Regions from separate parts of the Propionispora hippei DSM 15287 genome, predicted to be linked through region 2. Evidence: riboswitches for the same ligand, from Rfam matches in the RefSeq annotation. Region 2 holds a riboswitch; each other region holds the start of a gene.
The links. A riboswitch is a leader RNA that binds a small molecule or an ion and turns the genes downstream of it on or off. The one in region 2 is predicted to bind cyclic di-GMP.
Positions count from the first base shown of each region.

Region 1: linked by a shared signal. The riboswitch ahead of F3H20_RS17130 (hypothetical protein) and the one ahead of F3H20_RS08115 (bifunctional diguanylate cyclase/phosphodiesterase) in region 2 are both predicted to bind cyclic di-GMP.
Region 3: linked by a shared signal. The riboswitch ahead of F3H20_RS17395 (V4R domain-containing protein) and the one ahead of F3H20_RS08115 (bifunctional diguanylate cyclase/phosphodiesterase) in region 2 are both predicted to bind cyclic di-GMP.
Region 4: linked by a shared signal. The riboswitch ahead of F3H20_RS06565 (methyl-accepting chemotaxis protein) and the one ahead of F3H20_RS08115 (bifunctional diguanylate cyclase/phosphodiesterase) in region 2 are both predicted to bind cyclic di-GMP.

Region 1 is NZ_FQZD01000043.1:17,695-20,890, reverse strand. It holds gene thiD (bifunctional hydroxymethylpyrimidine kinase/phosphomethylpyrimidine kinase) at 1-383, opposite strand, end outside; gene F3H20_RS17135 (hypothetical protein) at 488-1,156, opposite strand; gene F3H20_RS17130 (hypothetical protein) at 1,436-1,672, opposite strand; cyclic di-GMP riboswitch class I at 1,726-1,810, opposite strand; gene F3H20_RS17125 (hypothetical protein) at 2,089-2,757, opposite strand; gene F3H20_RS17120 (DUF1858 domain-containing protein) at 2,802-3,196, opposite strand, start outside.
Region 2 is NZ_FQZD01000011.1:103,955-107,150, reverse strand. It holds gene F3H20_RS08115 (bifunctional diguanylate cyclase/phosphodiesterase) at 1-1,979, opposite strand, end outside; cyclic di-GMP riboswitch class I at 2,085-2,171, opposite strand; gene F3H20_RS19880 (hypothetical protein) at 2,298-2,471, opposite strand; gene nrdD (anaerobic ribonucleoside-triphosphate reductase) at 2,495-2,794, opposite strand; gene F3H20_RS08105 (HAD family hydrolase) at 3,033-3,196, opposite strand, start outside.
Region 3 is NZ_FQZD01000045.1:10,747-13,942, reverse strand. It holds gene F3H20_RS17405 (DNRLRE domain-containing protein) at 1-282, shown strand, start outside; gene F3H20_RS17400 (DUF429 domain-containing protein) at 340-1,101, shown strand; cyclic di-GMP riboswitch class I at 1,206-1,299, shown strand; gene F3H20_RS17395 (V4R domain-containing protein) at 1,426-1,944, shown strand; gene F3H20_RS17390 (PAS domain S-box protein) at 1,973-3,196, shown strand, end outside.
Region 4 is NZ_FQZD01000009.1:70,365-73,560, reverse strand. It holds gene F3H20_RS06570 (HAD family hydrolase) at 1-584, shown strand, start outside; cyclic di-GMP riboswitch class I at 908-995, shown strand; gene F3H20_RS06565 (methyl-accepting chemotaxis protein) at 1,191-3,176, shown strand; gene F3H20_RS06560 (GGDEF domain-containing protein) at 3,178-3,196, shown strand, end outside.

The DNA of each region.
Region 1 (3,196 bases), on a different contig from region 2:
AGCAATTCCTGCACCAAGGCCGCTTGGGCTTCCGGTTGCAGCAAATGATAGCCGCTTTTGGACACCATGACCGGATCGAGTACCACATTAACCGCCTGGTACTGGCGCAGCTTGGCGGCAATGGTATGGATGGTCACAGGCCGGGAAACCATGCCTATTTTAACGGCATCCACCTCAATATCTTCAAAAATCGCTTCGATCTGCTTGGCGATGATTTCCGGCTCAATGTCCTGCACCGCCAGTACGCCCTGCGTATTTTGCGCCGTTACGGCGGTAATAACACTCATACCGAACACGCCCTGGGCGGAAAAGGCTTTTAAGTCAGCCTGGATGCCGGCGCCGCCGCTGCTATCCGAGCCGGCGATGGTTAATACTTTTTTCATACCAGATTGTCCTCCCGTCTTAAGGTGTGGTTTTAACACTATCCGAAGCAACCCTGGCAGCGCTTTTTGTGCCCTAGCTCCTTCCGTTCATTTAAAAGCACACCCTACAACCAAACATTTTTAATCATTGTTTTTATCTGCTCCGGCAACGCTAGGTTAGTGCTGATATCAGAAAAGCCGTCCTGCGGCGTAAGCGAATACACGGTGAGATAATCCACCGGCCGGTAACCGAACAGCTCCAAATTGCCCAGCCGCGAATTGTACAGCGCCTGGCGAAAATCAATGGTGACAGTATTCCCATGAATATTGACATCTAACCCGTAGGAGGGATCCAGGTGTCCCACAACCTTGCTCACCATGGCCAGACTGACCCGTGAAAAAATCCACGACACGAAGGGCTTGTCCGGCAGCTTTTTATCAGTTACCTTCAGTGTTAGCAGCGATTGATCCTGATTATGTACTAATTGCTCCACCGTGCAGACCAGCACGACCCGCCCTTCCTTGACCGTCTTCGCTTCAATTCTAAGCTGGTGATTTTTTAGCGACGTAACCTTCATTTCTGTAACCGGTCCGCCGGGCTCCAGCATCGATGCCAGCGCCTGATTGATTACATCATCAGGCACATGGACCTGTCCGTTGACCATGTCGGAAAAAGTTTGGGCATCCCATACTTCCTTTATTGTAGCAACTGTCTGCGTCATGTCCGGCACCGCGCTGGCCGCCGACGGCAGCGAGAAGCCGCTGCTGAACGCATCCTGTATTATCGCAGGCATATCCAAGCTATCCATCTCCTTTGGTTTTCCTAAACCCCACCTCAGCCAGACCGGGAAAGTCCGGCATAAACAGGCAGACGAAGTATCCGTTTGTTTGGGTGTATTATTAAATTAACGAAATGACCCAGCTTATTGGCCACTAGTAATAGTTCCCTGTTTGCTGCCGTTTTCCTGCTAAGCTAAGGCCCTGCCTGACGGTTGCAAGGCTGCCATAATCGCTGATTCCGGCAACGGCTCATGAGAATCGCCCGAACCGTCCCCTTGCCCAAATTCGGGCGATTATGCCCGCAGGATGGAGCCCATACTTTCCCGCAAGACTCTTACCCAATGGCTTACCAGCCCCGTCTCTTCTTCCTCCGGCCAGTTTCCCTGTCCCGCCACAACTAAGCCGCAGCGCTTGCAACGGGTAAAGGATCGCTTCTTCTGAGCTCCCGCCGGCGTTATATCAACCTCTTCATACTGCTTGCTGCCACAAGAACATTTTCCTACAGCCAATGTCTCCATCTCCTTATCCATATGGGGAACAAGCTTCCCTCGCGGCTGATAAAAAATAAAAAATAGCCGGTGCTTTATGCAACCTGGCTATCATAGATTTACATCCTTAGACCCATGGCTTTGCGTCCCTTCCTTTAAGAAGGTTTGCTAAAAGGTTATCTATATGATCAATTCATAACTTCTTGCTTTGGGACACTGTCTAAAATAACTAAAAAAGGTAGCGCTTCAGTCCTACTGCCGATAATTCGACAAAAAGACTTTTTCTTTGCCAATTATCTACTCTTTCTATGTTTTATTATACTCGTTTTATCCGTGTCTTGGAAGGAATCATCGGAATTATTTTGTGCACGTCCAGCAGACTGCCAAATAATCATACAAAAAAACAGCCTGGTGGCTGTTTTTCCGCTTCAGCGATATCCTAGACTTCAGATCGCTTATCAAACCCGTTTAATCTCGTGCCGGTTAACGGCTTCGCCCTGAGCGGTGTCGGCAGTCTGGCTGTATTCCATGGCCGGATTGATTGCCCGGACGAAATTTTGTGTCCACTCCTGATATAACTTTTTCATGGGTTTAGCACTGATACCAACCCGTTTCCAGTTGGGTTCCTGCAGGCAGGTGCCGCTCTTCCAGATGACCTGATCAGCGCTGTTAGCCACCATGACATCGGCCTGATCACAGGGCATGCCGTTCAGCAGGTAATCATTCAGCGCCTGATAGATGCCGTCAGCCCGGTCGGTTTCATATTTATTTTGTTCGGCGGCATGACGGCCGCAGCCCTCGCCATGTTCGGCAAAAGCCCGGAAAATCGCCGCTTCGGCGTCACCGCCGCAAATCTCAAGCAATTCCTTAATCAAAGCCGCTTCTCTCGACTCGGCCAGGTTGATCTGCCGCTGCAGCCAGCCATGGATATTACCGTGCTCAATCAAATCACCCAGATCGGCATCAGGCAGTGGCTGCCCGTAGGTCTGCCACACCTGGTCCCGCAGTTCTTCCGCCGTATCGCCGCAGCATTCCTGGGCTTTGGCAAAGACCAGTTCTTCCCGTTTGATCACCAAGCGGATCTTATTGTATAGCCAATAGTGAATATGTCCTAAAAATGCACTCATCTGTATTCCTCCTGCCATAAGATAAGAAATGTAGTAAAAAAAGCCTATATAACCTTGTTCAGTGCCGCCAGAATTTCATCCACCTTGATCCCATGTATTTCCGCCGCCTTCTGGACCGCTTCCCCCGTCGAGGACGGACAGCCCAGACAGCCCATGCCAAACGAGCGGAAGACAGGTACCGTTTGCGGATATACCCGGATAATGTCACTGATCACGCTGTCGGCGGTGATCTTGTCACCCAGCACCAGCGTTCCTTCGGTCAGGCCGCCCGCCACAGGAATGATTTTTTCCCCGGCAGCCGACTGGCTGACCAGCGGTTCGGTGGTTTCGCTGACGCCCTTGTAGAATTCGGCCAGCACATCGGCCTTGAATTTTTTTAAGCCAATCCGGTCAATAAATTGTCCGACCCGTTCAATATCGGCATTCTTTTGATAATACC
Region 2 (3,196 bases):
GAATAGCCGCTGCCAAAATCATCGATGGCAATCTTAGCGTGATATCGCTTTACTTCAGTGATAAACCGCAGCAGTTCTTCGGGGTTTTCAAATTCCTCCGATTCGACAAATTCGAAAGTGACCCGGCCGGCCAGTCCTGAACCGGCCAATAACCGAAGTATCCGTTGCGTTACCTTGCTGTCCGCGATATCGGCTGCGCTCAAATTAATCGAAAACTCAACGTCCTTATCCTGAAAATAGGCAAAACATTTTTCCAAAATAACCTCCGTTAGCCGGGGATATATTTTAGTTTTTTTAATCACCGGCAGAAAACAGCCGGGTGAAATAATCTCGCCCTGCCGGGACAGCATGCGCACTAAGGCCTCATACTTGGTAACCCGGCCGGTGCAAAGCTCCAGAATCGGCTGATAATAGAGCAAAATGCGGTCCTCTTCAATGGCTTCCTGCACCTCTTGCACCCAGTATAAATTATGGTGATAACTGTCTTTTACCGGCAGGTCGTCACCATATACCTGGACCTTAAGGTGACGCTGGCGGGCATAGCGAAGGGCCATTTGCGCCTTTTCCAGCGGACTTTCGGCAGTGAAGGACAGGCCAATGCTGACAAAAACAGGATGCAGTTGTCCATGGATTGAAAATTTGGTTTGTTCAATACAGTCATACATGTCCAGGATATTTCTTTTAAACAGGTTTGGCTCCACGCCGTCAGCCAACAGGGCATACTCATCACCCGACAGCCGGTATACCTCATAACTGCAGCGGCCCGCTTCCTGCAGGATGCAGGACGCTACATCGCGCAATACCTTATCGCCTGCCTGGCAGCCGTAAAATTCATTAATGGCCCGGAAATTTTCAATATTGATAATCGCCACACAAGGTTTCTGCTTTACCTTAATATCTTCCAGAAACCGGAACCGGTTAGGCATGGCGGTCAGATGATCGGTATATGCCATAGTCAACAATTCGGCGTTCTTCTGCTGCAAGGACTGAAGCAGCCGCTTATTTTCCAAAAAGGAAAACACCTGACGGACACTGATCAGCAACAGGCAAATGAACAACCCGACAGCCACGCTGACAAGCTCCTCCAGCTTTACCAGCAGCAGCAGGAACAGTCCGGCCACAACGCCATAGGAAAGGCAAAGCCACACGGTGCCAGGGTTATATTCCAAGCTGCCTTCCTGTCCAATCGCATACTCGCCCTGCCGGAATGACGCTGCCAAGGCAATCAGCAGATTGGCCAACCCCCAGAGCATGTGATACCAGGTGCCGGCGGAATTAGCCTCCAGCAAAGAGCCGTATAAAAAAGCCGTATCGGCAATAAAGAAAAAAATGATACTCCCCAAAAAACAATGCAGCATAGGTCGGTTAAACCGTTTAAACTGAAAATAAAATCTGGCTGTTCCGAACAGCAAGCCTAAATCCATAACAGGATATGCCAGAAAAAGCATATTGGTCAATGCCTGTTCATTGGAAAAAACAAAATACATCCGGATATAGTCCCAGCTTACCGCAAAAACAACAACCAGGAGCAGCGTAATATCAAACAGTGCCTTAAAGCAAAAGCAGGCTCCCCGGCGCTGCCAGAGCAGAGAGACATAAGCTGCCAACGTCAAAAAGGAACTTGCCACATAAAATAAATTATCCCAGCTCAAAAAGGGAAAATCAATCTGTAATGCAAGCCGGTAATACCCTTCCAAAAGAATGCCACCGGCTGAACTGCTAATTCCCAGGAACAACAACAGCCAAAACAGGGAATCTTCCCTGACCTTCCGATAGGTTTGAAATAAAAGCCCGCTTGCAACCGCCACACAGGTGAAAACCAAAGCACCGCAACCCGCCAGGCGCAGGCTTCCTGCTTCAGCCCAGCCAACACTCCAAGTAAAAAACAAAACGACATAAGCCGCCATAAACAAGAAAACCCATCTTCCTCTGGCCTGCCCCATTTGTTGTAAGAAAAAAACCAGCTTGCCTTTGTTCACTTTCGCTCCTCCGTATTGCCACCACCTCAGAATTATGCGACCTAATCCTCACAAAAACATAAAAGGCCAGGGGTCGCCTGGCCTACTAAACCGTTTTGATAGAAAACAGGCAACCTGGCAATCATAGATGCATACATCCTTAGACCCATGGCTTTGTGTCCTTACCTTTCGATAAGTTTACCCAATATTTTTTTAGATCCCTATAACATATTACATATTTTTACCAAACTCGTCAATAACTATCTGCTTTGTTAGTTATTCTCCAATTTTAGCAAGCCTGTTTCCAGCCATAAAAAAAACGCCTTGCCAGGCGTTTTTTCACCGGTCGGACTCATTCAACACCCGGTCCAGCTCGGCCTGCGTGCAGGCCGCCGGCAATGGACCGAATTCGCGGTTGCACTGTACGCATTTAAACACAACCAAGTCCACCGTCACAGCCTGTTTGACCAGTTCACTGTCACAATGGGGGCAGATGGCTTTCAACTGAGACATGGATTATCCCTCCTTGTATTTTCCTACACCAAAAGTACTGCTTCCCGTTCCTGATTATGAGGCAAGCGATCAGCCAATTCCCGCTGTTTCGCATCATTGAACTTATCCACCGTACTGAGATAGCCGGTAATCCGGCGCGTTCTTTTAATCGGGGATTGTTCAAAAGACTGAATAACCACGTCATTTCCTTCCAGGCAAAGAACAACGCGGCCCAAGGTCTTGCCTGTCTTTTGCCAAATAGCCATTTCCTCATACACATAGGCCTGTACTTCTTTTTCCGGCAGATGCTCAGGGTTTTCCACCACTACATTTTTGATTAGCATAACAATCCTCTCCAAATAGATCACTTTTAATGACTGTTTCGCCTTAAACAGTCATTATCCTGCAAAAAGCACAAGATATAGTATTTATTTTTTCGTCAATTACAATATATCGCAAAAAACAGTTTACCTTGGCCGTCATGCCGGTTATATTCCAAAAAAGTTCCGGCTTGCTGGGTTGAAGCAACCAAAATAAACACAGCCGGCAATGCCGGCCGTCTATACTATCCTATTTCCATTATCAAACAGGCTGTTCCAAAATATAGCGCCGGATAGCATGCGCCACACCGTTCTCATCATTGGAGCGGGCAACGAATTTAGCGGCCTGCTTGGCGGCAGACTCCCCGTTGGCCATCGCAATTGGCAGTCCGGCCAGTTCGAACATACTGACATCATTATAGTTAT
Region 3 (3,196 bases), on a different contig from region 2:
CGAACCTTTAATGTGTTTGCAAGTGATATCGTCGTTGAAACAGATATTACCGGGTTGGTTGGTAGATGGCTTGACAATACGCTGGTGAACAGGGGAATCGCGATTATTGAGGAAAAATTCAATTCTCGAATGACCGGACGTACATCCTTCGGTTCAGCGTACTGTAAAGATAAAACATTGATACCCTATATAAGAGTTGCGTATAAAGAAAAGGAAGGATCTCCTTATTTTCCTATACCCAATATCGGCTATTGTGCTACTGTTATTCCTTGCAAATCATAAGCGGTCCTGTATATCATTGTATTAACAATGATATTTTTTATGGAAGGAAATACAGAAATGGAAGCAAGAATGGGCGGTACCTGCTGGGTAGGTATTGACAGTTGCAAACGAGTGGGAAAATATCGGGGCTGGGCAGTGTTTTGGCACGACCTGTCCGGCCGGTATGGTTTTGCCGATTATCCGGATATTACCCAACTGATGGCAGAGCATGACGCTGCCGAATGTCTGCTTATCGACATCCCGATTGGGTTACCGGAAACCAGTCAGCAGAATGCGGCTAGACCGGATCAGAAATTAAGGAGTAGGCTGCCGGGAAAGGCATCCAGTGTGTTTAATACTCCCTGCCGTCAGGCCGTTTACGCCAGGGACAAGCAGAGCGCCAAGGCTTGCAATTTGCAGGTTCTTCAAAAAAGTCTGTCCGAACAGTCACTGGGGTTTACGCCAAAGATTCGCGAGGTGGATCAATTTTTACTGGAGCAGCCTCAATACATCGGCCGACTGCGGGAATCGCATCCAGAGTTCGGTTTTGCTATATTAAACGGTAATAAACCGCTGGTGAGCAAGAAAACCTTCCCAGAGGGACTTAAAGAGAGAACACAGTTGCTTTCAGAGTATTTTATACAAGCCGGACAGGCCATGACTGAAATCGAAAACCGTTATCCCAAACAATTACTGGATGATTTTATAGATGCCATGGTATTGTCGGTTATTGGCCGGCTTGGTATGCAGTATGGTTTTTCTACTATTCCTCAACGGCCGGTAGGAGATAGCAGAGGAATCCCGATGGAGATTGTATACTGTGAGCCGTGCTTAAAATAAAAAATAGATTATGGCCGAAAAATATGTTTTTTTGCCAAGGACAGAAGGAAAAGTGATAGTCAGTCTAGAAATGTAAAATTTATGTAGAATTTGTAAAAAAACGAAGGATTTTTTGGCAAACTTGTCGAAAGACAAGGACGCAAAGCTATGGATCTAACTATACCAAAGGACGGTATAAATGATTGCCAAGCCGCAAATAGGTTTTGGCGATTTTTTTTTAGTAATAAACAATTTATTTGAGGTGTTAAGTGTTGAAGTTAGCTTTCAAGCGCAGCTAATCCGAGCGTGCTTGCATGGTAGTCAAACAAAAAGAGGAGTCTTGTTATGAAGCGAAAATATGAATTTCAATGGGAATTGCTTGGCGATCTTGCTGCCGGCAGGCCGAACCTGGGGCCGATGGTTAGCACTGATGTATACAGACTTATGCAGTTTTGTTTTCGCGATGTGCTTGAGAAACATTACGGAACGGAAATGGTCGATACCTTGTTCTATGAGTCAGGGTTGCTGGCGGGAAAACAATTCTACCAGAACGTTATTAGGGATGTAAAAGATTTCAACAGTTTTATTCAGGCAATACAAACAGCCCTGGCGGATAAGAAAATCGGAATTCTACGGGTTGAATCGGCTGATCATGAAAACGGAAAATATGTAATGAGCATTTCCGAGGACTTGGATTGTTCCGGATTGCCGGAATTGGATTATGAAGTATGCGTTTATGATGAAGGTTTTATTGCCGGGCTTCTGGAAGGGTTTACCGGCAAGCAGTATAGTGTTAAGGAGATTGACTGTTGGTGTACAGGTGACAGGACTTGCCGGTTCACTGCTGAAATATCCGTGAAGTGAATCTTTGGTTTTAGAGAGGGATATCCACGTGCGTAAAGAAATGGAAGAAGAAATCAATGAAATACTGAGAGAGTTATATCAGGTGATAAAGGGAAAAGACGTGACAAACGGTGATTCTGCCTGCGCGGGAAAACATCCGGAGTTTGTCAAGCTGAAAAACGAGCTTCTCTTGCTTAGATCCTTTACTGATACACTTGCTAAAGGTGATTTGTCTTCTACAATAAACTTACGCGGATATTGGCCGGGTGCGTTAAAGGCCCTGCAGTCCAATCTGCGCCATTTGACTTGGCAAACAGGGATGGTTGCTTCCGGTGATTATAGCCAACGGGTTGATTTTATGGGAGACTTTTCCATTGCGTTTAATAGCATGGTGCTTGGTTTAAAAGATGCGGCAGAAAATGAGCGACGCTATATTGCAGAGCTTGAAAAACAACAGGAAATCATTCGGGAAAGTGAACGAAAATATAAATTTATTGCTGAAAATACGGGGGACGTAATCTGGCTGTTGGATACCGGCGGCATTATCCGATATATAAGTCCCTCGGTTGAGAAATTGTTAGGGTTTGCAGCAGTTGAACTAGAGGGGGAAAATTCGGAGCAAACGACACTTACCTTTTTGTGGAATGCTTTTCAGAAGATCACGACTGACAACATTCAATGGCACAGCAGTAAAGTACCGTTCATTGTGGAAGAGGAACAACTGCGAAAAGACCGGAAAGTGATCTGGCTTGAATCTTCCATAAGCATTGCCCGGGATCAGGCGGGTGCCCATATTGGCTATATTGGTGTTACCCGTAATATTAGTGAAAGAAAAAGAAATGAGAGTCTGCTATATCAGGCGTATGAAAGAAAAAAGAGAAGTGAGTTTTTTAATAAACTGGCTGTCCGGAATGATATAAATGATCTGGAGCTGCAGGAGTATAGTGAAAAAAACAAGCTTCATATTCCCAAAGATTTTTCTTTATTGTTTTTCGAAGTAGATACTATACCGGGAGTGTCTGATACAGCCGATCATCATTACCATAAGCAGCAGCTCGTAGATTTCTTGATCGATATATTAAATAAGAAGAATAATACGATTGCCTGGGAGACAGACATTGGTATTGTAGTCCTTAGTGATTTTGCTTCATGTCCCAACCATAAAGAACGGGAAACCGAACTGGCGGAAAGTTATGTAGCTTATATCGGTGCCTATGTCCGGAATATTCATGTTACAGCGGGGATTGGAAACTATGTAGAAGGTTGGTCAGGC
Region 4 (3,196 bases), on a different contig from region 2:
TTCACCAGGAAGTCCTGTATGACAATTATTTTAAACCTGAAAACCTTACTTTTTTACTGCGACTTTTCCAGGAATATGATGTGCCGTTTAATTTCACCGGCAGCCTGGGTATCTGGTCGAGCCCGGCGGATCATCCGGTGCTACAGCGCCATAGGGAATTGTTCGGTGCCGACTTATCAGGCGATGAGCCCTGGATATTTTCCTGGCAGCCGGAAGAGATTCACTCCGGGATGGTCACCGCTATGTTTGCCGCCGAACAACAGATGCTTACCTGCCGGGATTGTTTGCCAAAAGACTGGCTGGTAGATATGTACACCTCGGAAAATATTCGCATGGATATCCACTTGCCCGGCCATACCAAAGGCAAGGGTGTCCGCTTTTTGCACGAAAAACTGGGTATTGATTTTGCCAATACCTTCGCTTTTGGCGATGCCCGCAATGACCTGGAGATGATGCGCCAGGTGAACTATGGCATTGCCATGGGAAATGCCACCGAAGAACTGAAGGCGGCTGCCTTTGCGGTAACCGACGATGTGGATAAGGACGGAATTTATAAGGCACTGAAAAAATATAATGTGATCTGAATGTTGTCTAAGCCAAAGAAGACAGCCTGGTATCCGTTGACGGGTATCAGGCTGTCTTGATATAAACTTCAGTTCAGCGGCCGAGTGGTTTTCCGGGTTAGGGTATAGGCTAAATGTCGCGCATAGTAAGATCGGATAGGAATATATAACTTATCAGGTTGATGATTTGGATATAGTGGGCCGGATCAGGAACGGCATGCTGCAGGAAGTGGTCCATTGAGTGAGACATAGCTACAGTGAGCTTGCTGACGAAAAAGTCAAAATATGAGTGAGTTTTGTAGAATAGCAAGAGGATTTTCCTGTAATTTGTCGAAAAGGAAAATAAATGGAATGGGCAAACTCAGCCGAAAGGTGAGGACGCAAAGCCATGGGTCTAAAGGGTTAGCTACCGATGACTGCCAGGCTGCGATTGAAATATCAATCGTAGCCTGTTTTTTTTGTTTTCGATCAGTAAACCTGGCCGGCTTACTGCAAAAAAGTGGACAGAACCCAAGGTGGCGGAACCAGCTCCGATGAGAGGAGGGCAGCAGCAACCTTAAGGACATTGCAAAGCGATTTCCGATGATTGAAAATGACAGTTGATACCAAAAAGTCAGGGGGATTTTTATGAAAATGTTAAAGTCACAACTCACTATTGTTATAACGGCTGTTATTGTCATAAGCTTGTTGCTTGTCGGCGGATTAAGCTACCGCAATCAACGGAATCTCATTCTAGAGGATGAAGCACAGGAATTTAAAAAAATAGACATGATTGTCCAAACCAGTATTGAAGAATATTTGAATCGTTCCGCTGCGGTCGCCGCTTCCCTTGCCTATAATCCGGAAGTGGCACGCCTGCTTAGCGAGCGGGACCGGGAAGGTTTATTCCGGCTGGTTGGCCCGGTGTATAAGCAGCTTAAGGAGCAGGGCGTAGAACAAATGCAGTTCCATCTGGCGCCGGCGACTTCTTTTTTACGAATTAATGCGCCGGGTAAGTTTGGTGATGACTTATCGGGCTTTAGAAAAACGGTAGTCGAGGCTAACAAATCCCTTAAGCCTGTTGTCGGCATTGAAGCCGGCGTTACCGGCTGGGGTTTTCGCGCTGTTATGCCAGTTTATTTCAATAATGCCCCTGTCGGTACGGTGGAAACAGGCATGAATTTTGATAAAGTCTTTTTGGAAAAACAATTAAAGGCCAAATTCCCCGGTGAGTATTATTGCTATGAGTTGAACCCAGACGGAACGGACAAGCTGTTGGCAGCGACTGCGGATGAAGACCTGCTGGCGCTGCCGATCGATACTGCCCGGCAGGTTGCGGCCAGCGGTGCGATGAGCTACGGCTATAGTAATAACGGTGAGAAGGCTTATGTAGCGGTTCCGGTCCGGGATTACTCCGGTCAGGTCAAAGCCTTGATCAAAGTGGTATTAGACAGGCAGAATACATTGGCGCAACTGCAGAAAAACATGCTGATAACCTGCGTATTAAGTGCGGGTGTCTTGGTGCTTGCGGTTTTTTTAATTCTTTTGGTTATGAAACGCCAATTAGTAAACCCTATTTATCAATTGCTGGAGAAAATGGAGCAGGTAGCGCAGGGTGATTTGAGTATTTCCTTCGCCCGGGACAAACGGGGTGAGGTCGGACGCCTGGAGGGGGCTATTGGCAATACGCTACAACAGCTTTGCAACTTAATTTCCCAAATCCAGCAAGTAGCTCTGCAGCTTGCCGCTGCCAGCCAGACATTGAATGCCAATGCCGATCTGTCGGCTCAGACAGCTGCTCAGGTGGCGGCAGTGATCGGAGAAGTAGCGGATGGAGCGGAAAAACAATTGCGGGCTGTCGATGGCGCAACGGCGGTTGTTGAACAAATGTCGGACAGCATTGACCAAATTGCCGCTCATGCCAACCAGGTGGCCGGTACTTCGTCGCAGTCGGCTGAAACGGCGCAAGAAGGCAACAAGACGGTGGAAAACGTCATTAGACAAATGGGAAATATCGAAAAGGCTGTGGCGCATTCTTCGCAGGTGGTGGTCAAGCTGGGAGCTGCTTCCCAGGAGATCGGCCAGATTGTCGATACCATTTCCGGATTGGCCGGCCAGACCAATCTGCTGGCACTTAATGCTGCCATTGAAGCAGCCCGTGCCGGAGAACAGGGACGGGGTTTTGCCGTAGTGGCGGAAGAAGTCCGCAAACTAGCCGAACAATCACAGGAAGCTGCGAAGCAAATTAGTACTTTAATTGCTGAAATACAGCACAATACGGCTGACGCGGTACTGGCCATGGAAGGAGGCACCAGAGAGGTCCGCAATGGCGCGGAAGTGGTTGTAGAGTCCGGACGTGCTTTTCAGGCTATTTTCCAATCTATCGATACCGTATCGGAACAGACCAGGGAAATTTCTGCCTCTATACAGCAAATGACCGGTGGCAGCCAGCAAATTATCCAGTCTGTGAAGGATATTGACACGATCAGCAAAGGAGCTGCCAGTAAGGCTCAGACGGTGTCGGCTGTGACAGAGGAACAATCGGCAACTATGGAAGAAATTGCTGCCTCCAGTCAAACCCTTGCTAAAATGGCTGCAGAATTAACCCGAGCCGTAGGCCGGTTTAAGCTTTAATATAAAGAACCGGCGGGCCT